DNA from 3 places in the Clostridioides sp. LIBA-6622 genome. Region 1 is predicted to be linked to each of the others. Evidence: riboswitches for the same ligand, from Rfam matches in the RefSeq annotation. Region 1 holds a riboswitch; each other region holds the start of a gene.
What was found. A riboswitch is a leader RNA that binds a small molecule or an ion and turns the genes downstream of it on or off. The one in region 1 is predicted to bind S-adenosylmethionine.
Positions count from the first base shown of each region.

Region 2: it holds a riboswitch for S-adenosylmethionine, as region 1 does, so the genes downstream of both, metK (methionine adenosyltransferase) here and ACTG47_RS07450 (methionine ABC transporter ATP-binding protein) in region 1, are expected to answer to the same signal.
Region 3: it holds a riboswitch for S-adenosylmethionine, as region 1 does, so the genes downstream of both, ACTG47_RS05740 (homoserine dehydrogenase) here and ACTG47_RS07450 (methionine ABC transporter ATP-binding protein) in region 1, are expected to answer to the same signal.

Region 1 is NZ_CP196998.1:1,555,703-1,561,809, forward strand. It holds gene ACTG47_RS07440 (DUF4097 family beta strand repeat-containing protein) at 1-897, opposite strand, end outside; gene ACTG47_RS07445 (TetR/AcrR family transcriptional regulator) at 981-1,643, opposite strand; SAM riboswitch class I at 2,042-2,148, shown strand; gene ACTG47_RS07450 (methionine ABC transporter ATP-binding protein) at 2,259-3,224, shown strand; gene ACTG47_RS07455 (methionine ABC transporter permease) at 3,217-3,873, shown strand; gene ACTG47_RS07460 (MetQ/NlpA family ABC transporter substrate-binding protein) at 3,910-4,701, shown strand; gene ACTG47_RS07465 (sensor histidine kinase) at 4,849-6,107, shown strand, end outside.
Region 2 is NZ_CP196998.1:176,415-182,521, forward strand. It holds gene spoIIID (sporulation transcriptional regulator SpoIIID) at 74-334, shown strand; gene mreB (rod shape-determining protein MreB) at 530-1,549, shown strand; gene fabZ (3-hydroxyacyl-ACP dehydratase FabZ) at 1,565-1,993, shown strand; gene yyaC (spore protease YyaC) at 2,097-2,606, opposite strand; SAM riboswitch class I at 2,795-2,898, shown strand; gene metK (methionine adenosyltransferase) at 3,035-4,228, shown strand; gene ACTG47_RS01215 (YkvI family membrane protein) at 4,547-5,644, shown strand; gene recD2 (SF1B family DNA helicase RecD2) at 5,904-6,107, shown strand, end outside.
Region 3 is NZ_CP196998.1:1,187,854-1,193,960, forward strand. It holds gene ACTG47_RS05705 (TIGR03936 family radical SAM-associated protein) at 1-218, shown strand, start outside; gene ACTG47_RS05710 (Rne/Rng family ribonuclease) at 236-1,657, shown strand; gene rplU (50S ribosomal protein L21) at 1,758-2,069, shown strand; gene ACTG47_RS05720 (ribosomal-processing cysteine protease Prp) at 2,084-2,401, shown strand; gene rpmA (50S ribosomal protein L27) at 2,415-2,705, shown strand; gene obgE (GTPase ObgE) at 2,816-4,093, shown strand; gene ACTG47_RS05735 (YhbY family RNA-binding protein) at 4,123-4,491, shown strand; SAM riboswitch class I at 4,583-4,689, shown strand; gene ACTG47_RS05740 (homoserine dehydrogenase) at 4,792-5,994, shown strand.

The sequences.
Region 1 (6,107 bases):
ATTTCCATTATTAGTTTCGACATTGATTGTTATATCAGGATGACTACCAATTATACCTTTTGCTATTCTTTTCTCAAGTGTAATATATTTTTTAAAATTAGTTGAAATCAAGCCATTTTTTGTTGTTGCTATAAACTCAAACTCTAAATCTTTAGGAAGTATAATATTAATGTCATCATTTTTATTAAAGAATGAAAGATTATCAGTCACTTTAGCATATTTGATATTTAGATTTCCAGAATTATTGGTTCTATAATTTCCTGAACCAACAGCAGATTTTATATTAGCATTTCCACTAGTGGAAGTATATGTAACATTTCCATCTATTTTGTCACAAGTTACATTACCACTGGTTGTTTCTATTTTAATTTGATTTGCTTTTAAATCTCCTAGCTTTAATGTGCCACTTGTAGAAGATAGATAGATATCTTTGGCTTTTGCTACATTAAAATGAATAGTTCCAGTTGTACTGTCAGAATGCAGTGATGATAAGAGAATATCAATATTTGAAAAATCAATATTTCCATCAGTTGTCGTGACAGTTAAATTTTCATGGTAAGATGTAGGCAAGTAAACTTCAATATAACGTGAAAAACTACCTTTGAAAAGAGGCTTACCCCCCTCACTGATTTTGATGCTGTTACTGTCTTGATTTATTTTTGCATGGTAACTATTTTTATTGGTTGTCATATACTCCTTGATAATTAGTTCATCACTTTCACTTTCAAAAAATGCTATTTTTTCTTCATCATATGAAATGGTCAAGTTTAATATATCATCCAAAGAAAAATGAAGTTCGTTTGCCAGTGAAGAAGTTTGTGAATGAGAGCATCCAGTAAAAGTTAACATACATGTTGCCATAGCAATACAAATCGTAATTTGTTTTTTAAGTTTCATATTATTTTACATCTCCTTTGTAGTAAATGAATAGTTCATTCATAATAAATGTAAAAATTAGAGGTCATAGAGACCTACCAATTTTATTTTTTGTATGCAGTTATAATGTTATCCATACAAATCTGTTTTGCCAAATCCGATGAAATATCTTGTGTTTGAAAAGAAGTATAGTGAATGTCCATAGCCCACCAAGATAAAATTTCGATTATAAGTGTAGTAGATAGTTCAATATGTTCTAACTGACGAACAATTCCTCTTGTAATAAACTCAGTCATATAATGTGTCATAGTATCAAGAAACTGTTTGCGATAGGTTATATAATACTCTGATAGTCTTTTAAAATCAAATTGATTTTTTTCTATAAACAAACACCCAACAGCATATTGAGAAAGAATATCAAATGAATCAGATATAAATTCTTCAAAGCTATAACCTATAAGATTATTCTTAAGATGTGAAGCAAAAGTGTCTCCAGATTTTTTAAAAATATCAATAATCTGATTTTCTAATCCAATAAACAAATCATTTGTAATTGGTTTTGAAAAACTATTATTAATGAAATCAGGTTCTATTGTACATTTAAGGATAAAGTGCATAATTTCCTTTTTACCTGCAAAGTTAAGATAAATTGTACCTACAGAAACGCCTACTGCTTTTGCTATGTGGTTAATCTGAGTTTTTGTATACCCTTGCTTAATGAATAAAGTTGTGGCAGCATCAGATATGTCTTTAATACGTTGGTCCAAGTGTTTCACCTCCTTATGAATGAATTGTTCATTTATAAAAATAATAGCTTCTTCTATTTGAATTGTCAACTCTAAAAAATTAAAGAAATTAAGATTATAATTTATTTAGTGGTTAGTTTTTTATGTTTTTACTTTATTTATAGGAGATATGGATAGTTTACTATCATGTAATATATTTTTTATATTAATGATAATTTAATGGTTATATAATATTATACAACCATTAAAAATACAAAGGTTTAGATGATATAAAATCAATAAAAAATAATTATTTATTTTTGCTAAAACTAATAAAAAATAAGAAATTTAAATAAATTTATTGACAAATATTATTAATGAATATATCATATATAACATAGCAACAAATGATAATCAAATTAAATTTTAAATTAAATAACGTCTTATCAAGAGTGGTGGAGGGACTGGCCCTTTGAAACCCGGCAACCAGTATATTTTATATACATTGGTGCTAAATCCTGCAACTAATATAGTTGATAGATGAGTATAAATAGCTTTCTAAGCCTGAGTTTATACTCAGGCTTTTATTTAGTTATATATAAAATACATAAGCGAGGATAAACATAAAAACTGAGCATAATATAGGGAGGAAATTTTATGATTAGCATAAAAAATGTTAATAAGTATTATGGAAAGATTCAAGTGCTTAAAGATGTAAGTATTGAGATAGAATCTGGAGAAATTTTTGGAATAATAGGTCATAGTGGTGCAGGAAAATCAACACTACTTAGATGTATAAATGGCTTAGAAGAATATCAAGAAGGTAATGTACTTGTTTCTGATAAAGAAGTAAAGTCATTAAATGAAAAGCAAATGAGAGATTTAAGAAAAGAGTTAGGTATGATTTTTCAACACTTTTCATTACTTGAGAGAAGAACTGTATTTGATAATGTAGCATTACCATTGGAATGTTTTGGATATACAAAATCAGAGATAAAGAAAAGAGTTTTAGAGTTATTAGAAGTGGTTGGAATATCTGAGAAGAAAAATGATAAACCTAGAAATTTAAGTGGTGGCCAAAAACAAAGAGTTGCAATTGCCAGAGCCTTAGCACTAAATCCACAAGTACTTCTTTGTGATGAGGCAACTTCAGCATTAGACCCAAATACTACAAAATCAATTCTTTCATTACTTGAAGATATAAATAAAAAATTAGGAATAACAATAATTGTTGTAACTCATCAAATGGAAGTTATAAAACAGATTTGTGGAAGAGTAGCAATAATGGAAAATGGAGAAGTACTAGAGGTAGGAGATACAGAAGAGATTTTCTTAAGAAATACTAAGGGACTTAGAAAATTAATAGGTGAAGAAAGTATAATTTTACCAAAAGGAACAAATATAAAGATACTATTCCCTAAAGATATTTCTAATGACGCTATTATAACGACTATGGCAAGAGAACTGAATATAGATGTATCTATAATATTTGGTAAATTAGAACAATTTAAAGAAGATATTTTAGGTTCACTTATCATAAATGTTTCAGATAAAAGTGGAGAACAAGTAAAACAATATCTAACTAGTAAAGGCATAAGATGGGAGGAAATGATAAATGAATAGTTTAATCGACTTTTTAACAACACTATTTCCAAGTGCATTGTTACAAACTTTGTATATGGTTATAGTACCAACTATAGTAGCAACAATATTAGGATTTATATTAGCAATCATATTAGTAGTCACAAAACCAGATGGATTAAAACCAAATAGCACAATAAATAGTGTTTTAGGGTTTATAGTAAATATATTTAGAAGTTTCCCATTTATGATACTTATAGTTGCAATGATTCCAATAACTAGATTAATAGTTGGAACAAGTATAGGGGAAACTGCTGCAATAGTACCAATAACTATTGGTGCAGCGCCATTTATCGCTAGAATCATAGAAAGTTCACTAAATGAAGTTGACAAGGGATTGATAGAAGCTGCAAGGTCTTTTGGGGCTACAAAGAGACAAATAGTATTTAAAGTTATGATAAAGGAAGCTATGCCTTCAATAGTATCTGGGATTACATTATCAATAATATCTATACTTGGTTATACAGCTATGGCAGGTGCAGTCGGAGCTGGAGGATTAGGTAATGTAGCGCTTATCTATGGATATCAAAGATTCGATACAGCAGTAATGGTGTATACAGTAATAGCACTTGTAATATTAGTTCAGATAATACAAGGTATAGGAAATCTAGCTTACAAGAAACTAAAATAATTTAATCATAAATATTTTAAAGAGGGGGAGCAAAAAATGAAATTAAAAAAATTATTATCAGTAGCATTGGTGTCAGCAATAGCAATATCAGCAGTTGGTTGTTCAAACAAAGAGGATAAGAAAATACTAGTAGGGGCTTCATCAAATCCACATGCAAAGATATTGGAAGTAGCAAAACCTTTATTAAAAGAAAAAGGATATGATTTAGAAGTAAAAATATTTGATGACTATGTACTTCCAAACACAGCTTTAGATGAAGGTTCTTTGGATGCTAACTTCTTTCAACATATTCCGTTTTTAGAGGAAACTGTGAAAGAGAAAGGATATAAACTTACGTATACATCTAAAGTCCATATAGAGCCAATGGGATTCTATTCAGAAAAAGTTAAGTCATTAGATGAAATAAAAGATGGAGCAGTTATAGCAGTACCAAATGATGCAACTAATGGAGCTAGAGCACTTAAATTATTAGCAAAACATAAATTAATCGAAGTAAAAGATGGAGAACTTATAACTAAAAAAGATATAACTAAAAATCCTAAAAATATACAAATAAAAGAAATGAATGCAGAGCAATTACCAACAGTATTAAAAGATGTTGATGGAGCAGTTATAAATTCCAATTACGCTTTAACAGCTAACTTAAATCCTACTAAGGATGCTATAGTAATAGAGTCAAATGATTCTCCATATGTGAATATAATAGCTTGTAGAGAAGATAATAAAGACAGTGATAAGATGAAAGCTTTATCAGAAGCTATGAACAGTAAAGAAGTTAAAAAATTTATACAAGACGAATATAAAGGAAGTATAGTTCCAGCTTTTTAAATTGAATATACAAAATCTATAAAATGAGTAAAATTAAAAATATTTACTCATTTTTTTTTATAACTAGAAAGTGACAAATTTTTTGGAAGAATTGTGGTAACATATTTATAGGTAAAACTATATAAAAATGAAGAAGTGGTGGGGAATATGGAATCTAAGGGAACTTTAAGCAAGAATAAGGTCTATATACTAGCTAATGGGGTATTTTTGATTATTGCACTTTTAAATATAAATTTGTATACAGTTTCTATAAATATGTATAGGATAATTTTACTCTGGATATTTGGATATTCTATAGTTTATATAACTAGTTTTAAAAAAGACGAATTTATAAATATATTAAAGGCAGGGTGTCTCGTATTAGTTTTTGTAAGTATTTTAGGAGTAGCAGATTTAAAACTTCAAAAATTCCAAATTGTATTACTAAATTTAAGTATAATTAATATGTCTACTTTTATATATTTAACCATTTCTAAAGTGAAAAATTTGAGAATAAGTCCTGTATTAATTTTTTATAGCACTTTTGTCATAGTAGACTACTTTATAAGAAATATTTTTAGTGATTTTAACTGGAATATGATTATTATATTAGTTAATATTGTCGTGTCGTTGTTTAATTTGATATATTTGTTGAATAAACTTGATAGTACAGTTGAACACTATAAATTAATAAAAGATTTATCATATTTTGCTTTTTTTACAACTATTATAGGATTTATAGCAATTTGCTTTAGTATAGTAGATACAGATAGATTTATAGGAGTAGTATATTTATTATTATGTAACCACACTTATTATGTATATGTATACAGTCTCAATAACAGAATAGTATATCCATATTACGAGCTTGATTATATAAATAAAAAATTAAGTAGAAAGTCAGAGCAATTAAGTAAGATAAATTTAGCTATAGAAAAAGACATGACTATACAAAGAACATTGAAAAATTATATAGACCAAAGAAAAGAGTTATTGAGACAAGCTCTTGATACAATACCAAATGTATGGATAGTAACAGATTATGACTTTAATATAAGCTATACAAATAATAAATTTAAAAATGAGTTTTCAAAAGATATGAGTAACTTTTATAAAATATTAACATTTGTTAAAGAAGATAAAAATGTAGCTGAAAAATTAAAGAAGTTTGACAATGATATAAGTATAATCGACAAACCAGTCAAATTAAATGATAAAATATATCTGTTGAGTTTAAGTAATAATAAAGATGAAAGCAATTATTTAATAAGCTTAAATGATATTACAAATGAAATCAAAATGGATGAAGAAATAAGACATATAAATAAAGATTACGAAAATATTATATTAAATATTCCATCTCCTATACTTGTAAGAAGTGCTGAAGGTGGTATAAAGAAGAATAAGATAATAAGTATAAATAAGAA
Region 2 (6,107 bases), 1.4 Mb from region 1:
TGGTTAAGCTTGTTATATTTTTTGGTGTTTTTACATATATATCATTAAAGCTATTATGTGAGGGGGGTAATCTTTGAGATCTCATATAGAGGAAAGGGCCATAGTGGTAGCAAAATATATACTTGAAAAAAACACTACAGTAAGACAAACCGCCAAGACATTTGGAGTAAGTAAAAGTACAATTCACAAGGATGTTACAGAAAGATTGAAGGAAATAAATCCATCCCTTGCCAAAGAAGTTAAAAGTGTGCTAGACAAGAATAAATCAGAGAGACATATTAGAGGGGGATTAGCAACTAAATTAAAGTATGAGAAGGAACATAAAAAAATGTAGGTTAAAAACCTACTTTTTTTATTGAGTTAGATTATTGTAATAAATATATTAAATAATTATAAATAGCAAAATAATAATACCCTCAAAACATTTATTTTCTCTTGATTAAAGCGAGATTTTTGTATATGCTTTATTATAGGAGTATTAAAGTAGACTTATAATATAATCTAATATATAAATGAAGGAGTTGAAAAAATGGCTGGAGCTGATATAGGCATAGATTTAGGTACTGCAAATGTACTTGTTTATGTTAGTGGTAAGGGAATCGTTTTAGAAGAACCATCTGTTGTAGCAATAGATAATAGGACAGATTCTGTTTTAGCTGTGGGAGAAGAAGCTAAAAAAATGATAGGAAGAACACCAAGTAATATAGTTGCTATAAGACCTTTAAGAGATGGTGTAATTTCAGATTATGATGTAACTGAGAAGATGTTAAAATCTTTTATAGATAAGATAGTTGATAAAAAAGGATTTGGAAGATTCTTCATGCCAAGAATTATGGTATGTGTGCCAACTGGTGTTACAGAAGTAGAAAAAAGAGCAGTAGAGGATGCTACTAGACAAGCTGGAGCTAGAGAAGTATATATCATAGAAGAACCAATAGCAGCAGCCATAGGAGCTGGAGTAGACATATCTCAACCTAATGGTAATATGATTATAGATATTGGTGGAGGAACTGTAGATATAGCTGTAATATCTTTAGGGGGAGCTGTTGTAAGTGAATCTATAAAAGTTGGTGGAGATAGATTTGATGATTCTATAGTTAAGTATATGAAAAAACAACATAACCTTCTTATAGGTGAAAGAACAGCAGAGAAAATTAAGTTTGAAATTGGTTCTGCATTTAGGAGAGAAGAAGAAAAATATATGAAGATAACAGGAAGAAACTTAATTACAGGACTTCCTAGTTCTATAACTATAAATTCAACAGAAATGCTAGAAGCACTTAGAGAATGTGTTGAGCAAATAGTAGTTGCTACTCATGCTGTTTTAGAGAAAACACCTCCTGAATTAGCAGCAGATATAGGAGATGTTGGTATAATAATGACTGGTGGAGGTTCATTATTATATGGATTAGATAAAATAATAGAACAGAGAACAGGTATAACTGTTACAATAGCAGAAGAGCCATTATCTTGTGTTGCAAAAGGTACAGGTATAGCTTTGGGTTCAATAGATTTACTTGAAACAGGTGGGTCTTTTAGAAGAAAATAATTAGGAGAGTTTAGAATGCTAAATATAGATGAAATAAAGAAATTAATACCACATAGATATCCATTTTTATTAGTGGACAAGATTACAGAGTTAGAAGTTGGAAAAAGAGCTGTTGGTATAAAAAATGTAACAGTGAATGAGCCCTTTTTTCAAGGTCATTTTCCAGAATATCCACTAATGCCAGGAGTATTGATAGTAGAAGCTTTGGCACAAGTGTGTGGAGTTGCAATGATGTCTGTAAAAGAAAATAAAGGAAAATTAGGTGTATTTGCAGGTATAGATAAAGTTAGAATTAAGAGAGAAGTAAGACCAGGAGATACATTGACTATGGAAGTTGAAATGACGACTCTTAGAAGAAATATAGCTAAGGCAGATGCTAAGGCATATGTTGGAGAAGAGCTTGTCTGTAAAGGGGAATTAATGTTCGCTTTAGTGGAAAAGTAAAAATACAAAATTAAAAAGGTAGATAATTTTGAGTATTCTATCAGATACTCTAAAATATCTACCTTTTTATATAAAGAATTTTATCAGTTACTTCACATTGGACTTAGGTGGATACTAATAAAGCTAAGGCTATTGTTTCAGCTAAGTCCAATATAAAGCTAAGACGTATATTATTAAATGAAAGTCTATTGTTTTCATCAATTTTATCTACAATCCCTACTATAGAATAATTTCCTATTTGAGGTAGTTTTTTTCCAACACCTTTTCCGGGCAGGATAGGTCCTTCTCTAATCTGTATATTACCTATGTTACTCTGCGACCCCAAGCAAGCATCTATAGCCAAGAAGTTACCTTGTATATGTGTATTTTTTATAGTATCTAAAGACTCATATATATTTAAGGCGTGAATAGGGTTATCTAGTGTACCGTAAACGGGGTATTTAAATTTACTGTTCTTAAGTATTGTTCCAACTAAAGGGCCTAACGTATCACCTATAGCCCTGTCTGTTCCTATGCAAACAACAATCGTATTTTCATTAATTATAGTTTTTAGAACTGAACTTAGCATCTGTATAACATCATCATCGCTGTAATTTACTTTAGCTAAATACAATAGGAACACCCCCTTCAAAAAAATATATGAATAAAAGACAGTAAAAAGACCTAACTTTAAATTTCAGATAGGGATAATATTTTATTTGTCTTACAAAAAAAGGAATGGGAAAAATGTGACTAAAAATCTTGACAAAATTTTAAAAAAATAGTAAGCTAGTAAAGTAAAATAAAACTTAAATCTTGATTACCTTATCAAGAGCGGCTGAGGGATAGGCCCTGTGAAGCCCAGCAACCACCCAAATGGGAAAAGGTGCTAATTCCTACAAGACAAAAGTCTTGAAAGATGAGGTCAGTTAATTAGTATGCAATTACGATTATTAACCTCTTCTTATAAAGGAGAGGTTTTTTATTTTGAGTAAAATTTCTAAAATTAAAAATAAGGTAAAACCTATAATAAAAATTAAGAATGTATAAGGGGGAATAAAAATGGCAAGACATTTATTTACGTCAGAATCAGTTACAGAAGGACATCCTGATAAGATATGTGACCAAATATCAGATTCAATATTAGATGCATTATTAGAAAAAGACCCACAATCTAGAGTAGCTTGTGAAACTACAGTTACAACTGGATTAGTTTTAGTAGCAGGAGAAATAAGTACATCTGCTTATGTAGATATTCCTAAACTAGTAAGAGAAACAGTAAGAGAGATTGGATATACAAGAGCAAAATATGGATTTGACTGTGATACTTGTGCAGTTATAACTTCTATAGATGAACAATCTGGAGATATAGCTATGGGAGTTGATGAAGGTCTAGAAAGTAAGACTGGAGAAGAGATAGAAGAAGAAATAGAAAAGGTTGGGGCTGGAGACCAAGGAATAATGTTTGGATTTGCATGTAATGAGACTCCAGAATTAATGCCACTTCCAATATCTTTAGCTCATAAGTTATCAAGAAGACTTACAGAAGTTAGAAAGACAGGTATAGTTGATTATTTAAGACCAGATGGAAAAACTCAAGTTACTGTTGAATATGAAGGAAATAAAGCTATAAGAGTGCATACGGTTCTTATATCAGCTCAACATTGTGAAACAGTATCAAATGATAAAATAAGAGAAGATATAATTAATCATGTTATTAAAGCAGTTATACCAGCTGAATTACTTGATGAAGAAACTAAAATTTATATAAATCCAACAGGAAGATTCGTTATAGGAGGGCCTCAAGGAGATACAGGTCTTACAGGAAGAAAAATAATAATAGATACTTATGGTGGATATTCTAGACATGGTGGAGGAGCTTTCTCAGGAAAAGACCCTACAAAAGTTGATAGATCTGCTGCTTATGCTGCTAGATATGTTGCTAAAAATATTGTTGCAGCTGGTCTTGCAGATAAATGTGAGATAGAACTTGCATATGCTATAGGTATAGCTAGACCATTATCTATATTCATAGATACTTTTGGGACAGGCAAAGTTTCAGAGGAAAAGCTTGTTGAATTAGTAGAAAAACACTTTGATTTAAGACCAGGAGCTATAATAAGAGACTTAGATTTAAGAAAGCCTCTTTACAAAAAAGTTGCTGCTTATGGTCACTTTGGTAGAACTGATATAGATTTACCTTGGGAAAAAATTGACAAAGTTGAGCAATTAAAAAAAGATGCTTTAGGTGAATAATTTTTAACTAAGAAACTGTTAGAATGTAATTCTATGATTACTTTCTAACAGTTTTTTTATTGTAGATTAAATATTTTTAATAAATGTTAATTTTTCATCATATAATAAATAAACAGTATTTAATTAGAATAGTATATTTTATTTTATAATATTATACTAAATGAGTACATATTATGGTCAATATGTTAAATAATGGTTAAGATTGTGTTAACTACTGTTAAATAATTAAAAATATATTGAAATATCATAATAATACGTCTAATATAATCTTAATAAACTTACACTTAAAAAATTATTTTAATTAGGGGGGAGTAGTGTATGTCAGGCAAAGTAAATATTAAAACTGTTATAAGTTTTGCTGGAGCTTATGTAGCTACTGTAATAGGTTCTGGATTTGCAACTGGTCAAGAGATATTGCAATTTTTTACGTTTTATGGATATGCTGGTATTATAGGTGGAATAATATCTATGGTATTATTTTCATGGTTTGGAGCAGAAGTTATAGATAAAGGAAGAGAGTTAAAGCTTAAAGAGCCAATAAAGATTTATCAAGTATATTGTGGAAAATATCTTGGTACATTCTTTGAATGGTTTGGACCATTATTTTTATTTGGAACACTAGTAATAATGATTGCAGGAGCAGGAGCTACACTATCAGAGTACTATGGATTAAATCCATATGTAGGTAGGATTGGTATGGCAATCGTTTCCCTAATAACTGTTTCTTTAGGTTTAACAAGACTTTCTAAGATACTAGGTAATATAGGTCCTATAATAATAATATTTACACTTTTAGTAGGAGCTATTAGTTTATGTAGCAATATTGATGCTTTACCAAATGCTGGGGCTATGGTTGATAGTCTAAATATCAAAACTGCTACATCAAGTGGGTATTTCTCAGGTGTACTTTATACTTGTTATAATGTAATAATAGTAATCACATTCTTGACAGGAATGGGTTCTTCTGCAGTAAATAAGAAAGATGCTGTGTGGGGTGGTATAGTAGGTGGAGTAGCCCTTATGGCAGCAGCTATAATGATGAATTTAGCATTACTTTCAGACATAGGAAATATATATACAAAAGAGATACCAGCACTTTACTTAGCTGATAAGATATCTCCAATAATAGGTATTTTATTCTCAGTAGTACTTTTATTAGGAATATACACAACAGCAGTACCACTATTATGGTCAGTAACTAACAGATTTGTAGAAGATGACCATCCTAAATTTAGAATGATAACAATAGTAGTAAGTATATTAGCATGTATAGGAGGCCTATTACCATTTGATAAACTAGTAGGAACACTATATCCATATACAGGTTACATGGGAATTTTAATTTTACTATGTATGCTTTATAGAAGAATTACTAAGACCAGTGGATATAAGGAAAACAAATCTGAAATAAGTTAGCATTAGAATAAATTTATCAAATTTACTTTATAGATACACATAAAGCAATTAAAATAAAATAGGTATTGAAATATGGCACCTGTCTTTTAAGGTGCCATATTTTTTGGATGCACAATTTTTTTGTTTCTGATAAAATGTATAATAGTTGGAAATTACGTTAAGTATAAAAATATAAAAACTTTTCTAGCACTATCATAGTTTAACATATAAAATACACTAACTTAACTGGAGCGAGTATTAGTATTTTTAGGAGATAAAAATGGAAAAATTAGAAGGAATGATAAGTGAAATAGTCTTTAAAAATGAGGACAATGGATATACAATAGCTCATCTAGTAAATGAAAAGGATGAAATTGTAATTGTAGGGTGTATGCCTACTTTGGCAATTGGAGAAAGTATAGAAGTTGAAGGTAAATGGGTAAACCATAAAATTTATGGTACTCAGTTTGAAGTGAATAGTTTT
Region 3 (6,107 bases), 370 kb from region 1:
GACCTATGATAAGAACTTTTGATGTTTTAAATTTAGAAGATGAACATATTACTCTTACTGCTACTATAGCTACAGGTTCAAAGACTAATTTAAATACTAATATACTTATTCCAAAAATATTAGAAATGTTTGAATTGAATATTGACCCATTAGATGTTGATATATTGAGAAGAGATTTATATGTATTAGAAGATGGGGAATTAGTGACTCCTATGTAGGCTCGAGAGGTGAAGTTGTGAAGAAGATAGTTATTGAGTCCTTAGTAGGGTCTCAGAAAACAGCAATACTTGAAGATGAAAGATTAACAGAGCTTTTTGTTGAAGATAATTTAAATAAAAAGACTGTATCAAATATATATCGTGGAATTGTAAAAAAAGTTATACCAGGGATAGAAGCTTGTTTTGTAGATATTGGCTTTAAAAAACTTGCTTATTTACAATTGAAAAAAGGAAGTACTATAAAATCTGGTCAAGATATTTTAGTTCAAGTAAATAAAGAAGAGATAGGAACTAAAGGTGCAAAATTAAACACTGAAATTAGTATTTCGGGAAGGTATATTGTCTATATACCTTCTAATGATAGAACTACAATATCAAATAAAATTATTGATGAAAAAGAAAGATTTAGACTAAAAAAAATTACTAAAGCAGTGAATAAAGAAAATTTAGGACTCATAATAAGAACTGAAGCTCAAGGTTGTACTCATGATGAAATAAAAAAAGATATAGAAGAGTTAAAATTACAATATGAAAATATTTTAAAAGAATATAAACTTGGTATAGGACCAAAATTATTATATAAATCTTTAGACTTTGCAACCAAATATGTAAAAGATAATGTAAATGATGATATTGAATCTATAATTATTAATAGTTATGATAGATATTGTGAACTCAAGTCTATTTTAAAAGGAATAGACAATACGTATGTTGATAAACTATGTCTTGAAGAAAATAGGGATGTATTTGATTTATACAGAATAGAATCCCAAATAGAAAAGTTATTAAATAAAAAGGTATGGTTAAAGAGTGGAGGTTATCTAGTAATAGAAAAGACAGAAGCTCTTACAGTTATAGATGTAAATACAGGTAAGTTTGTTGGAACTGGCAAACTTGATGAGACTGTTTACAAAACTAATATTGAAGCTGCAAAAGAAATTGTAAGACAGCTTAGAATTAGAGATATAGCTGGAATAATAATAATTGATTTTATTGATATGCATAAAAAGAAGCATCAAAATGAAGTTTTACACATATTAGAGGAAGAATTTAATAAAGATAAAAGAAAAGCGGAAGTGTTAGGTATGACGAAGCTTGGTTTAGTAGAAGTTGCAAGGCGTAGGGAAAAAGAGTCTATTGATAAATATTATTTAATGTCTTGTCCATGTTGTGATGGTGCACAAATGATAAAATCTATACATCATATGGTAGATGGCATTGAAAAAGAAATTATGAGAATAAGTGAGCATACAGTCTACAAAAACATAATAATAGAGTTTAATGATTTAATTTTTGAACAAATAAAAGAATATTATATGGATATAATTGATAAAATTGGTGAAAAATATAATATAAAGATTTCTTTAACTGCAAATTGTACATTAAAACACAATAAAACCAATGTTATTTTCGATAAAATAGTTGACAATAAAATGTAAATATTTTATAATTAATAATTGTAATGCCGCACAGTAAAGGTTTAAATCTTCCAATGAAGTACCTTGTACTGGCGAGTTTGAGGCCGAGGAGGTGTATTTAATGTACGCTATAGTAAAGACTGGTGGGAAGCAATATAAAGTTTCTGAAGGTGATGTATTATTCGTTGAAAAATTAGAAGCTAACGCAGGTGATGTTGTTACTTTAAACGAAGTATTAGCTTGCTCTAAAGATGGAGAATTAAAATTAGGTTCTCCAGTAGTAGAAGGAGCATCTGTTCAAGCTAAAGTTGTTGAACAAGGTAAAGCTAAGAAAGTTATTGTTTTCAAGTATAAAGCAAAAAAAGATTACAGAAGAAAACAAGGACATCGTCAATCATATACTAAGATAGTTGTAGAAAAAATAAACGCTTAGTTGTTGGTCAAGTTATGATAAAAGTAAAGTATTATTATAATGATGATTTCTTGATACAAGGTTTTTGTTTAAAGGGACATGCTGATTTTGCTGAAATAGGCTATGATATAGTGTGTGCTGCAGTTACATCTAATGCTATTGCAGTTATAAATTCTTTAGACAAATTACAAAAGATTGAATTTGAAAAAGTAATAGGAGAAGAAGGTCATATAGAATGTATAGTTAAAGATATACATATAAAAGATGCACAATTATTACTAAATCACTTTCAATTAGCGGTTGAAGAAATTAAACGGGAATACCCAAAAAATATAAAAATTTTAAAAAAGTAGGGGGTGACTCCATATGTTAAACATGAATTTACAATTATTAGCATCTAAAAAAGGGGTAGGTTCTTCTAAAAATGGGAGAGATTCTATATCTAAAAGATTAGGTGTTAAAAGATTTGATGGTCAATTAGTAACTGCTGGAAGTATAATAGTTAGACAAAGAGGAACTAAAATACATCCAGGAACTAATGTTGGAAAAGGTAGCGATGATACTTTATTTGCATTAGTTGATGGTACTGTTAAATTCGAAAGAAAAGACAAGAAGAGAAAAAAAGTTAGTATATATCCAGTAGCAATAGCTGAGTAATATACATAAAAGGAGTGTTGAGGCACTCCTTTTTCTTATAGTACTGATGAATTTATAATAGTGTTTTTGGTAATGCTAATTAAAAGTTTTTAATTAAGTAGGTGAAGAATTTGTTTATAGATAAGGCAAGAATATTTGTTAGGGCTGGAAATGGTGGAAATGGTTCGGTAGCATTTAGAAGAGAAAAATACGTTCCAGCTGGTGGACCAGATGGCGGAGATGGTGGTCGTGGAGCAAGCATCATATTTGAAGTTGATTTAGGTCTTAGAACTCTAATGGACTTTAAGTACCAAAAAAAATATCAAGCTCAAAATGGTGGCGACGGAAGCAAAGGTAAAAGAGCTGGTAAAAATGGAGAAAATTTAGTATTAAAAGTACCAGCAGGCACAGTAATAAGAGATGAGGCTACAGGTCTTGTATTAGCAGATTTAAAGAAAGAAGGAGATATAGCTGTAGTTGCAAAAGGTGGTATAGGTGGTAAAGGAAATCAACACTTTGCCAATGCAGTAAGACAAGCTCCAGCTTTTGCAAAGTCTGGTACAGATGGAGAAGAAAGATGGGTAACTCTTGAACTTAAAATGATAGCAGATGTAGGGCTTTTAGGATTTCCTAATGTAGGTAAATCAACATTTCTATCAGTAGTAACTAAGGCAAAACCAAAAATTGCAAACTATCACTTTACAACATTGACACCAAATTTAGGTGTTGTTCAAACTAAGTTTGGAGATAGTTTTGTACTTGCAGACATACCTGGAATTATAGAAGGTGCTTCTGAAGGGATAGGATTAGGCCATGAGTTTTTAAGACATGTAGAGAGAACTAAGGTATTGATACATATTGTAGATATATCTGGATTAGAGGGCAGAGACCCTATTGAAGATTTTGATAAGATAAATGATGAACTTAGATTGTACAATGAAAAGCTTTCAAAGAGACCACAAATTGTAGTTGCAAATAAATTTGATATATTAGAAGATGAAAGCAAGTTTGAGACATTTAAGAATGAATTAGAGGGCAGAGGATATACAGTTTTTAAAATGTCTGCTGCAACTCGTGAAGGAATAGATGATGTAATAACTTATGTATCTAAACTTCTAAAAGAAGTAGAAGATATAGAATTAGTTTCAGAAGAAGAAATGTACAGACCAGAGCTTGATATTGGTACTGAAGAAGAATTGAGTATAGATATTGAAGATGGAGTGTATGTAGTTACAGGTAAAGCACTTAGAAGAATAATGTATTCTGTAAATTTTGATGATATGGAATCTCTTCAATATTTCCAAAAAGCTATGGAAGGTCAAGGCGTGTTTGACAGACTTAGAGAGATGGGAATAGAGGATGGAGATATAGTTAGAATTTACGAATTGGAATTTGAATTTTACAATTAATTTTAGTATAGAATTATAGAGGTGAAAATATGTTAAAAGGAAAACAAAGAGCGTATTTAAGATCTTTGGCAAATACTTTAAAACCTACTACACAAATTGGTAAAGAAGGTGTCACAGAAAGTTTCTTAGAGCAATTAGATGATATGTTAAGAGTTAGAGAATTAGTAAAGGTTACTATACTGGAAAATGCAGGGCTTGATGCTAAAGAAACTGCTAATGCAGTATGTGAAGCTCTAAGAGCTGAATTTGTGCAAGCTATTGGTTTTAAATTTACTATTTATAAAAGAAATGTTGAGGAACCTAAGATACTATTCCCAGGACATGAACAGGCAAAAGCAAAGATTAAAAATAATAATGTTACAAAAAAAGGGAAACCAACTAAAAGAGCGGTTAGATAATAGCCTATATACTTTTAGTAAAATAAGTAAAAAAAATAGTGACAATTGATAGAAGTTGTATTATACTATTAAACATAAATTTAAATTAGCAATCTTATCAAGAGAGGCAGAGGGACTGGCCCTATGAAGCCCGGCAACCAGTATATTTTATTATACATTGGTGCTAAATCCTGCAGCAGTTATGCTGAAAGATGAGTATAAACCCGTCATATGGCTTGAGTTTATACTCAAGCTTTTTTAATTAGGATATTTATACATATAAATAATTTAATATAATCAAAATGATGGGGGTATGTAACAGTGAAGATAGCAATATTAGGATATGGAACAGTAGGAAGCGGATTAATTGATTTAATAGAAAATAATAATTCAAAAAGAGACATAGAAATAGTTGGAATTTTAGTTAAAAATAAAGAGAAACATAAGTCTAAGAAGTATTTTGACAAGATAACAACAAATATAGAAGATATATTTGATAAGGATATTGATACACTGGTTGAATTAATTGGAGGATTGAATCCAGCTTTTGATTATGTAACAAGAGCGTTAAATAAAAAGATACATGTAGTAACAGCCAATAAAGACTTACTTGCAGAGAGAGGTAGTGACCTTATAGAATTAGCTAACTTAAATGATGTTAGTATAAAATTTGAGGCATCTGTGGCAGGTGGTATTCCAGTTCTAAAGCCATTGATAGAATCTTTAGAAGGTAACAATATAAAGAGTATAAATGCTATCTTGAATGGAACTTGTAATTTTATATTATCGAAGATGTATGATGAAAATTTACCATATGATGTAGCTTTAAAACAAGCACAAGAATTGGGATTTGCAGAAGTTAACCCAGATGCAGATGTTTTAGGATATGATAGTGCTAGAAAATTATCTATATTATCTACTTTATCTTATGGAAAAATAGTATATTGGAAAGATTTATTATTAGAAGGAATAACTTCAATAGATGAAAAAGACATAGAATATGCAAAAAAATTAAATTGTAAGATAAAGTTAGTTGCTAGAAGTAAGTATGAATCAGGAGAAGTAAGTGGATTTGTTAGGCCAGCATTAGTTGATAATGATAATATGCTTTCAAAGATAGATAATGAGTTTAATGTAGTAATTTTAGTAGGTGATTCAGTAGGTGAGCTTTCTTTTGTAGGTAAGGGAGCTGGAAGAGGTGCAACAGGTAGTGCTGTTTATGCTGACATTATAGATGTAATAGATAAAAGAAATGCAAATATAAAATCTTTCTCAAAAGGTAGATTGGATTTAAGTGGACTTATAGAAGATGAATGTAGTGCTGTAGTTAGATTTGATGGGTATAATAAAGATGGAATTTTAAAATGTCTAGATAAATATGTAGATAGCTATGACATTATAGATGATGAAGAATTAGCAATTTTTGTAAATGCAAAGTCAGAACATGAAATCGATAGACTTTTGGAAGATGTAAAAAGAAATAATTATAGTAAATCGGTAAAAAAATTATTAAAGATAGATTAATATGTTTATATATAATTATAAAATTTAAGGTGAAGTAAAACAAAATATTTATTTTGTTTTACTTCACCTTTTTAATATCTGGTGAATTAATAAGATAATAGAAAAATAAATAC